Regions from separate parts of the Salinivibrio sp. IB868 genome, predicted to be linked through region 1. Evidence: riboswitches for the same ligand, from Rfam matches in the RefSeq annotation. Region 1 holds a riboswitch; each other region holds the start of a gene.

The links. A riboswitch is a leader RNA that binds a small molecule or an ion and turns the genes downstream of it on or off. The one in region 1 is predicted to bind thiamine pyrophosphate.
Region 2: it holds a riboswitch for thiamine pyrophosphate, as region 1 does, so the genes downstream of both, thiB (thiamine ABC transporter substrate binding subunit) here and thiD (bifunctional hydroxymethylpyrimidine kinase/phosphomethylpyrimidine kinase) in region 1, are expected to answer to the same signal.
Region 3: it holds a riboswitch for thiamine pyrophosphate, as region 1 does, so the genes downstream of both, thiC (phosphomethylpyrimidine synthase ThiC) here and thiD (bifunctional hydroxymethylpyrimidine kinase/phosphomethylpyrimidine kinase) in region 1, are expected to answer to the same signal.

The regions. Positions count from the first base shown of each region.
Region 1 covers NZ_MUEW01000015.1:46,498-50,550, forward strand. Annotated here, with positions in the region: gene BZG20_RS14530 (PAS domain S-box protein) at 1-385, shown strand, start outside; gene BZG20_RS14535 (EAL domain-containing protein) at 382-2,139, shown strand; TPP riboswitch at 2,194-2,294, shown strand; gene thiD (bifunctional hydroxymethylpyrimidine kinase/phosphomethylpyrimidine kinase) at 2,356-3,210, shown strand; gene BZG20_RS14545 (potassium channel family protein) at 3,326-4,053, opposite strand, start outside.
Region 2 covers NZ_MUEW01000007.1:58,981-63,033, forward strand. Annotated here, with positions in the region: gene leuD (3-isopropylmalate dehydratase small subunit) at 1-361, shown strand, start outside; gene BZG20_RS09060 (DUF547 domain-containing protein) at 508-1,299, shown strand; TPP riboswitch at 1,338-1,439, shown strand; gene thiB (thiamine ABC transporter substrate binding subunit) at 1,483-2,478, shown strand; gene thiP (thiamine/thiamine pyrophosphate ABC transporter permease) at 2,484-4,053, shown strand, end outside.
Region 3 covers NZ_MUEW01000003.1:473-4,525, reverse strand. Annotated here, with positions in the region: gene BZG20_RS03520 (HesA/MoeB/ThiF family protein) at 1-162, opposite strand, end outside; gene thiE (thiamine phosphate synthase) at 146-814, opposite strand; gene thiC (phosphomethylpyrimidine synthase ThiC) at 811-2,787, opposite strand; TPP riboswitch at 2,881-2,980, opposite strand; gene crcB (fluoride efflux transporter CrcB) at 3,037-3,417, opposite strand; tRNA gene BZG20_RS03500 (tRNA-Trp) at 3,564-3,640, opposite strand; tRNA gene BZG20_RS03495 (tRNA-Asp) at 3,789-3,865, opposite strand; rRNA gene rrf (5S ribosomal RNA) at 3,925-4,040, opposite strand.

The sequences.
Region 1 (4,053 bases):
GGTTGCAGAAGCCTCTGACGCGAATATACGCCTCACTCAGCCACACCGTGTGCTTTATATTGACCAAGGCAGTCACCAGCAACGGCTGGTCTCTGATTGCTTTGAGGACTGGCCGCTGTTGACCTTGCACCATGCGCACGATTTTTCGTTGGCTGAAGCGATGACACATACCCTCGCCCCATCACTTTTTATCATCCATGGTAATGACTTAGCGCGAATGCCCGCACACTGGACGAGCCTGGTGGAGCATAAACCGCTGATCATCCTTGGGGCGGAAGGGCAAGTCCATTGCAGCGCCGCCACACCACACCTACGACTACAGCAGCCCGTATCGTCAACTGCGCTCGCCGCGGCTATTCAATCGTTATTAGAGGACAGGGAATGATAAAGTCACCATCACAAGCGACCATTTTGATCATTGACGATCGTGCGGAAAACATTGACTTACTCACCGCGATGCTTGACCAAGCGGGGTACGTGCATCTGATTGGGCTAACGGACCCCTGTGCTGTGCACGACCACTTGTCGCCGGTGCCCGATCTTATCTTGCTTGATATGCGCATGCCACGGCGCTCGGGACTCATGGTGCTGGATGATCTGAACCAAGCATTGGGGGACCATTGTCCACCCGTCATGGTGCTCACTGCGGATAATGATGTGGGGTTACGTAATCAAGCGCTATGCCGAGGGGCGATAGATTATATCAGCAAGCCGTTTGATTATGACGAAGTGCTTCAGCGTATTCACAACCTACTGCAGTTACAGCTTAAAACATTGAAAGAGCGTGACCAAGCTGCGCGTTTGCAAATGTTGGTGAACAAACAAACCGCCACGTTACGCGCCCTTTCTCTTACCCACCCATTGACAGGTCTCCCCAATCGCCGAGCCTTATTGGATGCAGCGGAGCGACAATTGATGCGAGGGCCGGTGACGGTATTGATGATTGCGCTTGATGGTATGGAAGCGGTGACGCAGCATCAAGGGCATTTAATGACCGAAGCCCTGTATAAGCACATTGCTGAGCTGCTGGCGAACAGTGCGGTGGCGCGCTCGCATCGAGTGGGGGTTTGGGACAGCTCGAGACTGGTGATGCTGATAGAGGGAGACGGTAAAGAGGCGGCGAAAAAAGCAGCGAGGATTCACCGACTCATCAGTGGTCATCATACCCTCGAAGGGCGACTGATGTTCTTGCATTGCCATATAGGGATCAGCCGTGCTGACTCGGAAAGCGCCGATGTGCCGCAGTTGTTTCGCCAAGCGATCCTGGCTATTCCGACCGATGATCAGGCTGTCGGTGAGTATCAGCCCGAGCTAGACAGTAAAGCGCAGCGAGAGCACTTGATACGTACTGAGCTTGGCTCGGCCTTGCAAAGCAATCATCTCTCCTTGGTCTATCAACCTAAATGGCGGCTTGATGGGGGTCTGCTGGTGGGCGCAGAAGCACTACTGCGTTGGCAGCATCCAACCCTAGGGGCGATAAGTCCCGCCGAATTTATTCCCATTGCCGAGCGCAGCGCCGATATGATGCAACTTGGCGATAAAGTACTGGCGATGGCACTGGGGGCGGTGGCGCAATGGCGCGTACAGGGCCTGACTGACGAGCACTTTCATCTGTCAATCAATGTCTCTGCCCAGCAACTCCGTCATGGTTTTGCCGAGAGTGTGTTGGCTCGCTGCCATGCGACAAACACGCCGCCGGCGATTATTCAATTGGAAGTCACGGAATCGGCACTGATTCAGCAAATCTCGGTGGCATTGCGCGAGCTACAACAGCTGCGGGATGCCGGGATGCATATCGCGTTGGATGACTTTGGCACCGGTTACAGCTCATTGAGTTACCTTAAGCAACTGCCGGTAGACTGGGTTAAACTCGACCGCAGTTTTATTCAAGATTTGGCCACCAACGCCAGTGACAAACACTTGGTGGGTAGCGTGATTGAGTTAGCCCATGGCTTTGGTCATGGTGTGGTTGCCGAAGGGGTGGAAGAAGTCAGCCAGCAGCAGGTGCTACAGACAATTGGCTGCGACCAAGTGCAGGGGTTTTTATATGCACGGCCGCTTATCCAAGATGGATTCGAACAACTGCTTAAAACCGCCCAACAAGGCAATACGACCATTAACCATTACGAGAATGTGTAAACGCGCCATCAGAAACATCAGACTTGCGCTTTATCATTAAGGTTTATATTCTGACCGTGTTAGTCGGGGAGCAAGTGATTGCTGAGACTGCGAAAGCAGGACCCGTAGAACCTGATCCAGTTAGCACTGGCGGAGGGAACTGACACGTTCAGCACACGAAGTGGCGCATTCTGGCGCGCTTTGTCTCCTTCCGCCCCTGATGATTAAGGGGCCATTATGAACCTATCTCCACCTGTTATTCTTACCATCGCTGGCTCAGACAGTGGTGGCGGTGCCGGCATTCAAGCCGATATTAAAGCGATTTCAGCCACTGGCGGTTATGCGTGCTCGGTGATCACCGCGTTAACCGCACAAAACACCTGTGGTGTTGAGGCCGTCTCGGCGGTTGATCCTGGTTTTGTCCGTGCCCAGTTAGAGGCCGTTTTGTATGATATGCCGGTGCGTGCAGTGAAAATTGGTATGCTCGCCAACCAAGCGGTTATTCGCGAAGTGGCCGCCGTGCTGGCGCGATCGCCTCACTTACCGGTGATTTTAGATCCCGTGATGGTAGCCACCAGCGGCGATCCTCTGTTGGATGAACACGCCATGACAGCGCTGATTGAAGCGCTGATCCCGCGAGCAACCGTGCTCACCCCCAACCTGCCTGAGGCGGCGCGATTAACCGGTCAGCCTGTCCCCACCTCCATTGAGCAAATGCATGCGTTAGTTCCAGCCCTACGTCGGCTAGGCTGTCCTTATGTGATGCTCAAAGGCGGGCATTTACATCACGCCCCTGAAAGCGTGGATGTGTGGATTAGCCAAGATACCTGTCAAACCCTGAGCGCCCGTCGGGTTGAAACCGTTAATACACACGGCACAGGCTGTTCACTGTCTGCGGCGATGGCCTCTTATTACGCGCAGGGAATGACGCCCATTGAAGCCGGGCGGGCGGCTAAGCAGTATTTGACAGAGGCTTTAGCGCATAGTCAGCAGTTAAAGGTGGGAAGAGGCGCGGGGCCTGTGCATCATTTTTACGCCTACCCAGTCGAAGCGTGTCATTCTGATGCACAAGAAACCTCGGTGGTCGAATAGACCGTTTTTTCGCGAATAGGGCACGTAAAGCCAGTCCGTTGCCTCCATCTTGGCGGCGGCGGACTGCTCCGGAAGGGTTAATAGCCAGTGTCGCGTGTGATAAATGGTGCCCGAATCACGCCGCCGACCAATGCGGTAAACGTTCAGCGGCAATATAGAAAAGGCGATCGCCGGGGGCGACTTCGGTTTGCAAGCTGGGGTTAAGGGTAATGCCTTCACCTTTGTCGATACCAATTAAGGTTGTATCGTATTCATGCTTTAACTGATTGAACAAGGTACCCACATCCGTCGTGCTCGCGTTAGTCGGGTAGCGCGCACAATACTGTGTCATCCCTTGTGCGGTACTCAACAACTCGTGATGCAACTGGCTGGAGCCCGGATCAACAGCGGCTTTCGCTAGCATTTCTACGGAAACAGACGGTACACATTCTGCGTGTGGATAGTGTTGTTTGAGTATTTGGCTCAGCGCGTCGTCTTGAAAGTAGGCGAGCAGATGCGCTGACGGATTTTTATGCGCGCAGAACAGGGCCGCTGATAGGGTAATATCGTCTTCTGGGTTGTCGATAATAATGCTCGAAGCACTATCAATCCCCGCACGCGCAATCCCCTCTGCATCGGTAAAGCTGGTGACGCGCACAAATTCCACCTCGCCGGGGAGCGGATTTTCCATTTCGGGACGTACGCAAAGCACAATCGGACGATCGCCATGCACACCGCTTTGTAGTAGACGAATGAGCTGAATGGTGCGTTGACCATTCCAGCCCAACACCAGAATATGATTTTTCACAGTAAGACTCCGTTTTCCTTGTAATCCACGTCGCCAATAATCCACTAAGGCACTGG
Region 2 (4,053 bases), on a different contig from region 1:
TGGCTCATCCCGCGAACATGCTCCCTGGGCGCTGGATGATTACGGCTTTAAAGTGATTATCGCTCCCAGTTTTGCCGATATTTTCTATGGCAACTGCATCAATAACCAAATGGTGCCGGTGACCCTTGAAGAAGGCCAAATCGATGCTTTATTTGCGTATGTGGACGAAAATGAAGGCGCAACGGTAACCCTGGATTTGCCCGCCCAAACCATCCGTGCCGGTGAACACTGCTTTAGCTTCCAGATGGATGATTTTCGCCGTCATTGCTTGTTGGAGGGGTTAGATAGCATTGGCCTCACGCTTCAGCACGACGCTGACATCTCGCGCTTTGAGCAGCGCATCCCGGACTTTTTGTCGTAAGTCCCTGCTTTAGCCCACGCCACCAATAAGCGCGATCTTCTTCGCGCTTATTGGTCCCCCCCACTTTTTTCCATTCACCATGAAACCAACAACGCATTCGCTTGGTCTAGTCTGAAAAGAAGGCTTGCTGAAAATAAGGACGGGCAATGCAAAAACGTTTAATACTTCTATTCTGTTTGGTTTTTCCGCTGTTTAGCCAAGCGGCCCCCAAAGTAGAGTATTGGGCGATGTGGGATGCGCATAACCCTGACAGCCAGGCGACCTTCACACATCACAGCTGGCAAGTATTACTGGATAAGTATTTGCAACCTCAGGGGCAGCACACCTTATTTAACTATGCGGCGGTCACCGAGGCTGACAAGAAGGCTCTCGATCATTACATCCGCATGCTCACCGCGCGCGACCCTCGCACGCTGACCAAAAACGAGCAATACGCGTATTGGGTCAACCTTTACAATGCGGTCACGGTGACGCTGATTTTGGAGGCCTATCCAGTCCGTTCGATCACCAAACTCGGTGGGTTATTTAGCTTTGGGCCTTGGGATGATGAAGTGGTCACGGTGGCAGGTGAGCCGCTTACCTTGAATGATATTGAGCACCGTATTCTGCGCCCGCTATGGCAAGACCCGCGTACCCACTATGCAGTCAATTGTGCCAGTTTAGGCTGCCCAAACCTGCAACCCAAGGCCTTCCAAGCAAACGCGCTTGAGGCGCAGCTCGAGCAAGCCGCCTACACCTTTATTAACAGTGACAAAGGCGTAAGTCAGCAAGGCAATCAGTGGCGGCTTTCTTCTATCTATAAGTGGTTTGAGGCTGACTTTGGTGGCGATAAGCAAGGCGTGATCGCTCACATAAACCAGTATCGCGATATTCCATTGCCACAAGAGGTAACATTGGAATACGACTACAACTGGGACCTTAACCAACTCGGCAACTAAAAGGCTTGGTTAACCCTAAGCCAATCAGTACAATGGCCTCGTACTCATTGGGGAGCCTCACGGCTGAGATTGCGCACCGCGCTAGACCCATCGAACCTGATCCAGCTAACACTGGCGTAGGGATTGAGACTTGATGTTGCCATCAACTTGCCTCAACACCCACGCCCAACTTAGGAGCGTGCTGTGAAAGTTTTTACCTCTGTTCTCACTCTGGTTGCTTTATCGCTATTATCACTGGGTGCCCGTGCCGCGGACCCACTGACCGTGTACACCTATGACTCCTTTATTGCTGAATGGGGAGCAGGGCCTAAAATTAAGGCGAAGTTTGAACAGCAATGCGATTGCCAACTTGAATTCGTCTCTCTTGATGATGGCGCCGCCTTGCTCAATCGCCTGCGCATTGAAGGGGAAACCACCAAAGCCGATATCGTGCTGGGTATGGATACCAATTTAATGAAAGAAGCCGAGCGTAGCGGCATTGTCGCCGAGCACGCGGTCAATACTAAGCGCCTGCAAGTGCCTGGTGGTTGGGATAACAACTACTTTATCCCCTACGATTACGGCTACTTTGCCTTTGTGTATGACACCACGCGTTTACTCGATCCGCCCAAAAGCCTCAAAGCCTTGATTGAGGAGCGTGACGACATCAGTGTGATTTACCAAGATCCGCGCGTATCAACAGTGGGCCAAGGCTTAATGCTTTGGATCCAAAAAGTGTATGGCGACAACAATCAACAAGCATGGCGCGAATTGGCTGACAACACCATCACAGTGACCAAAGGTTGGACCGAAGCGTACAACATGTTCCTTAACAAAGAAGCCGACATGGTGCTTTCTTACACCACCTCGCCAGCCTATCACCTGGTTGCCGATGATGACGACCGCTTTGCCGCCGCCATGTTTGAAGAAGGTCACTACATGCAAATCGAAGTGGCCGCTAAATCAGCCTATACCGATCAACCGGAACGTGCAGACGCGTTTTTACAATTTATGCTCAGTGATGCGGCTCAGTCTGTGATCCCAACCACTCAGTGGATGTACCCGGTTACTGATGTCAACTTACCTGACGCTTTTTATACCTTAGACAAGCCGGAAGAAAGCTTGCTATATCAACCTGATGAAGTGATGGGTAACCGCCAACAATGGGTACGTGATTGGCAAACGGCGTTGGTTGAATAACCTTCATGCTCAACCCCTCTCGAACCTGGCCGGGCAGTATGGCGGCCAGCCTGGTTGTGGCTTTGATTGGCAGCGCGCTATGGGCGCTGTTCTCTCACAGCCACGACCTAGCGCTCACCGCGTTGTGGCAAGATACCTATCTGCGCCATGTCACCTACTTTAGCTTTAAGCAGGCCACTTTATCTGTGGTGCTCAGCGTTGGGCTTGCGATACCCGTCGCCCACGCACTGTCTCGCCGACAGTTTCCAGCCAAGGCATGGCTACTTAAGCTATTCGCCATGACCTTAGTACTACCGGTATTGGTGGGTGTGTTTGGCTTGGTTGCCATCTATGGCCGCAGCGGCTGGATTGCGCAAGCCTTTGCGCATTTTGATGTGGCTATGCCGTTTTCTATTTATGGCTTAAGCGGCATTTTGCTCGCTCATGTGTTTTTTAATCTGCCTTTTTCTGCCCAACTCATGGTGCAAGCTTTAGAGGGGATCCCCGCTGATCAGCGTCGTCTCGCTACCCAGTTAGGACTTAAGGGCTGGCAACGTTTTAAGCACCTAGAATGGCCGTATTTACGCCAAAGCTTGCCCCATATCATCGGGCTAGTGTTTATGTTGTGCTTTACCAGCTTCGCCACCGTGATGGCACTGGGTGGCGGACCGAAAGCTACCACAATAGAGTTGGCCATTTACCAAGCCATTCATTTTGATTTCGATTTACAAACAGGTGCTGTCCTTGCGCTGTGGCAAATGCTGTTGTGTGGCGCCATCGCATTTACCGTGCAAACGTTAACGCGCCCGCTGCCGAGTACGCCCAGTGAAGTACTGCCTCTTCCCGCCTCTTTGGATAGCCGTGCTGCCAAATGCTGGGACAGTCTATGGATTGGTCTCGTTTTGCTACTGGTGTTACCACCACTGGGTGTGGTGATTGCTCGGGGGCTGAATCCCAGCGCATTAGCTGTGCTCAGCGATAGCGCACTGTGGCAGGCAACACTGCACTCACTGGCCATTGCCTTTGGGGCAACCAGCTTTGCCTTTGTGCTCGCAGCCGCAGTGATCCTCGCTAGCCGCCACTGGCGGTTGCATGGGCGCAAAAAACAGGCGGATGGGATAGAAACCCTCGGGGCGATTATTTTGGTGGTACCGAGTATTGTCCTCAGTACCGGGCTTTTTTTGCTGTTTCGCCAATTTAGCGACGTATTCAGCTTGGCGCTGTGGCTGGTGATGGCCGTGAACGCCCTGATGGCCCTGCCTTATCTCATCAAAGTACTAAGTGCTCCCGCGTTTCAAGTTGCCCAGTCTTACCATAATCTGTGCGCCACCTTAGGCGTAAGGGGCATCACCCGTTTACGTCTGATTGAGTGGGACTGTTTACGTGCACCTATTGCACGCGGTGTCGCAGTGAGTTTTGTGTTATCGATGGGCGATCTCAGTGCGATTGCCCTATTTGGCAGCCAAAACTTTCAAACTCTGCCCCTGTATTTATTCCGCTTAATGGGCAGTTACCAAATGGAAGCCGGCGCTGCCGCGGCGATGCTGTTACTGCTCACAAGTTTGGGGTGTTATGCCCTGCTTACGCGCCTTATTC
Region 3 (4,053 bases), on a different contig from region 1:
ACCCACGCCAGCGCCTGCAAGATAGAGGCCCGCGGTGGTTCCAAGCCCACCGGCACCGACCATCAACACGCGCGCATTGCTAAGTGCCTGCTGCCCGCTCTCTCCGACTTCTGGCAGCATGATTTGCCGGCTATAACGCAGGTATTCACTGTCCGATAACATCGCGCTCTCCTTGCTGTCTGGATGGATTAAGACAGCGATTAAATGCGTCAATGCGCGCCGCTAAATCAGGCGCTTGCGTCACGGCACGGACCACCGCAATGGCGTCCACGCCGGTGCGCCAAACGTCAGGGGCTCGGTTGAGATCAATACCGCCAATCGCCACCGTCGGGAAGCGGCCATCCACAGTCGCCACCTGCTGCGCTAACGCAGAAATGCCTTGTGGCGGCTCGGCGAGCTGTTTGGTGGTAGTGGGAAAAATATGGCCGATGGCGAGATAACTGGGCGAGAGCGCAATCGCTGCAGCAAGTTGTTCGGGACTGCGTGTCGATACGCCAAGGCGCACGCCTTGCCGCGCAAGTCGGTCAAGATCCGCCTCTTGTAAGTCTTGCTGGCCCAGATGAACGCCATAGGCGCCAGCTTCAAGCGCAAGCTGCCAGTGATCGTTGATAAACACCTGCGCATGGTGCGTGCGGCCCAAAGCCACCGCGCGCTGTACCCAGTCTGCCAATTGTGGATGGGCTGGCTGCTTCACACGCAGTTGTACGGTTTTCACCCCCAAGCAAAGTAAGCGTTCAAGTAAATCCACGTCGTCTACCACCGGATATAATGGGCCTATGCCTTCCGACATAGGCGCAAACGGGGTCAGGCTCATGATTCCACCTTATCGCTGTCGCTTATCTCAGCGCCTTGTTGTGACGAATGATGGGATTTTTGCAGGTAGAGTTCACTGCCCTTTTCTCGAAACTCTTGCGATTTTTGCTGCATGCCTGCTAACGGGTCTTCCAGCATGGTGACATCAATCGCTTCGCCCGCAGCGGCATAGCCATTTTCTTTGGCGTAATCGCGGACTTCTTGGCTGATTTTCATAGAGCAGAATTTTGGCCCACACATGGAGCAAAAATGCGCGACCTTGCCCGACTCTTGAGGCAGGGTTTCATCGTGATAAGCACGCGCCGTCACCGGATCTAAAGCAAGGTTAAACTGATCTTCCCAGCGAAATTCAAAGCGCGCTTTGGAAATGGCGTTATCCCGCACCTGCGCGCCCGGATGTCCTTTGGCTAAGTCGGCGGCGTGTGCGCACAACTTGTAGGTGATAAGCCCAGTTTTAACATCCTCTTTATTGGGCAGACCCAGATGCTCTTTAGGCGTGACATAGCAAAGCATCGCACACCCAAACCAACCAATCATCGCCGCACCAATCCCAGAGGTGATGTGGTCGTAACCCGGCGCGATATCGGTAGTCAGCGGGCCTAAGGTATAGAAAGGCGCTTCGTGGCAATGGGTGAGCTGCTCGTCCATGTTCTCTTTGATCATGTGCATGGGCACATGGCCAGGGCCTTCAATCATCACCTGCACATCGTATTCCCATGCCACCTTGGTTAGCTCGCCTAGGGTACGTAGCTCACTGAACTGGGCTTCGTCGTTCGCGTCAGCTACCGAGCCCGGGCGTAATCCATCGCCTAACGACAGCGATACATCATACGCGGCACAAATTTCGCAGATTTCGCGAAAATGGGTATAGAGGAAGCTTTCTTGATGATGCGCCAAGCACCATTTGGCGATAATCGAACCGCCACGCGAGACAATCCCAGTCACGCGATTGGCAGTCATGGGCACATAGTGCAAACGCACCCCGGCGTGAATGGTAAAGTAGTCGACCCCTTGCTCGGCTTGCTCTATCAAGGTATCGCGCATCACTTCCCAAGTCAGGTCTTCGGCAATGCCATTCACTCTCTCAAGCGCCTGATACATAGGCACAGTGCCAATCGGGACTGGGCTATTACGTAAAATCCACTCGCGAGTTTCGTGGATATTGCGTCCGGTCGATAAATCCATCACCGTATCCGCGCCCCAACGGGTCGCCCACACCAACTTTTCGGTTTCTTCCTCAATGGAGGAGCTCACCGCCGAGTTACCAATATTGGCATTCACTTTCACGAGAAAGTTACGCCCAATAATCATCGGCTCCGCTTCTGGGTGGTTAATGTTGGCCGGAATAATCGCACGCCCTTCAGCAACTTCTTGGCGCACAAATTCGGGAGTGATGTTTGAGGGTAAATGAGCGCCAAAGCTTTCTCCTGGGTGCTGGCGATTTAGCTGCTCTTCACGATACTGCTGGCGCCCCATGTTTTCCCGGATAGCGATAAATTCCATCTCTGGGGTGATAATGCCTTGGCGTGCGTAGTGAAGTTGGGTCACACATTGGTTAGGTTTCGCCCGACGGATAGGCGGTAAGGCACTAAAGCGAAGATCATCTAAGGTTTCATCACTGAGGCGGGTCTGCGCATAGTCTGAGCTCACTGCACCAAGAAACTCTGTATCGGCACGCTCATCAATCCAGGCTTTGCGCAGTGGCGCTAAGCCTTGGTAAATATCGATAGCACTCTGTGGGTCAGTATAAGGCCCTGATGTGTCATAAACCCGAATGGATTCATTGGCTTCATACTGCGGATTGTCTTTACTGCCACCCACAAAGGTCGGAAACAAATGGATCTCTCGCATCCCTACGCGAATATCGGGTCGCGATCCCTCGACATAGACTTTTTCCGAGTTGGGGTAGGTTTGCGCAGAGAGAGAATCGATAAAAGATTTGGCCTCAAGACGGGCCTGTTTACGGGTCGACATAGCATTACTCCGGTGTTCATTATGGGAATTAATGCTTGCCGGAAAACGCTGAATTGAGATGTGAGCAAACTGGCAGACGCGTACGGCCTGTGATCTGATGCATCTCTTGTTCCCTTCGCTGGTCCTAACCAGATCAGGTTCAACGGATCCCACTTGATGTGGTCTCAGCCAATTGGCACTCCGACAAGTTCAACGCCAGTATAAGAAATCACCGCCGCAACAACAAGCGACGTAACACGATGTTTTCACTTAACCGGTAATGCGTCCTAGCAGCCAAGCCCCCATCGCGGCCGCTCCCAAGCATAACGCAAGGTTGAGACCCACGTTTAACAAGGCTTTCACCGTCTCACCATGTTGGAACAGCATCAAGGTATCTACTGAAAAGGTCGAGAAGGTAGTAAATGCGCCCAAAAAACCAATCGCAACCAGTTGGCGCCAAGGCACCGGAGCAATCACCTCTTGACTCATCGCCGCTAAAAAGACGCCCATCGCTAATGACCCGAGTACATTTACTATTAAGGTACCGTATGGGAATGCACGACCAAGCACCGCAACGCTCCACTCTGATACGAGAAAACGCGAGGATGCCCCTAATGCGCCACCAAGCCCTACCCACAATATGCTTACCACAGGGTTGCTCCTTTCGATTGGTAAAAAGTCATCATACCGCGACATGTGAACAAGAAACAGGAGGAAGAAAAAGGCTAGAGAGGTGTGGTTGCTACCACAGAGAGTAGATACAAAAAAAGCACCGACAATGTCGATGCTTTGGTATTTGGCAGGGGTAGAGGGATTCGAACCCCCAACACGCGGATTTGGAATCCGCTGCTCTGCCAATTGGAGCTATACCCCTGTAGATAGGTGCCTATTGTAGCGATCCCGCGACAAATTACCACCACCAATTACTCTTCAGACGTTTGATCGCTTATTTATAAAGCAAATCTTTCCCAGAAGCTCAATAACAAAAAAACCCTACTAAATTTAGCAGGGTTTCTAAGTAGTGGCGGAGTGGACGGGACTCGAACCCGCGACCCCCGGCGTGACAGGCCGGTATTCTAACCAACTGAACTACCACTCCGCACCAATGCTGTATGACTAAAGACTTATATCTCTTGGCTTTAATCAATTGTAATCAAAGCCTGGCGATGTCCTACTCTCACATGGGGAGACCCCACACTACCATCGGCGCTGCTTCGTTTCACTACTGAGTTCGGCATGGAGTCAGGTGGGTCCAAAGCGCTATGGTCGCCAAGCAAAATTTTGTCT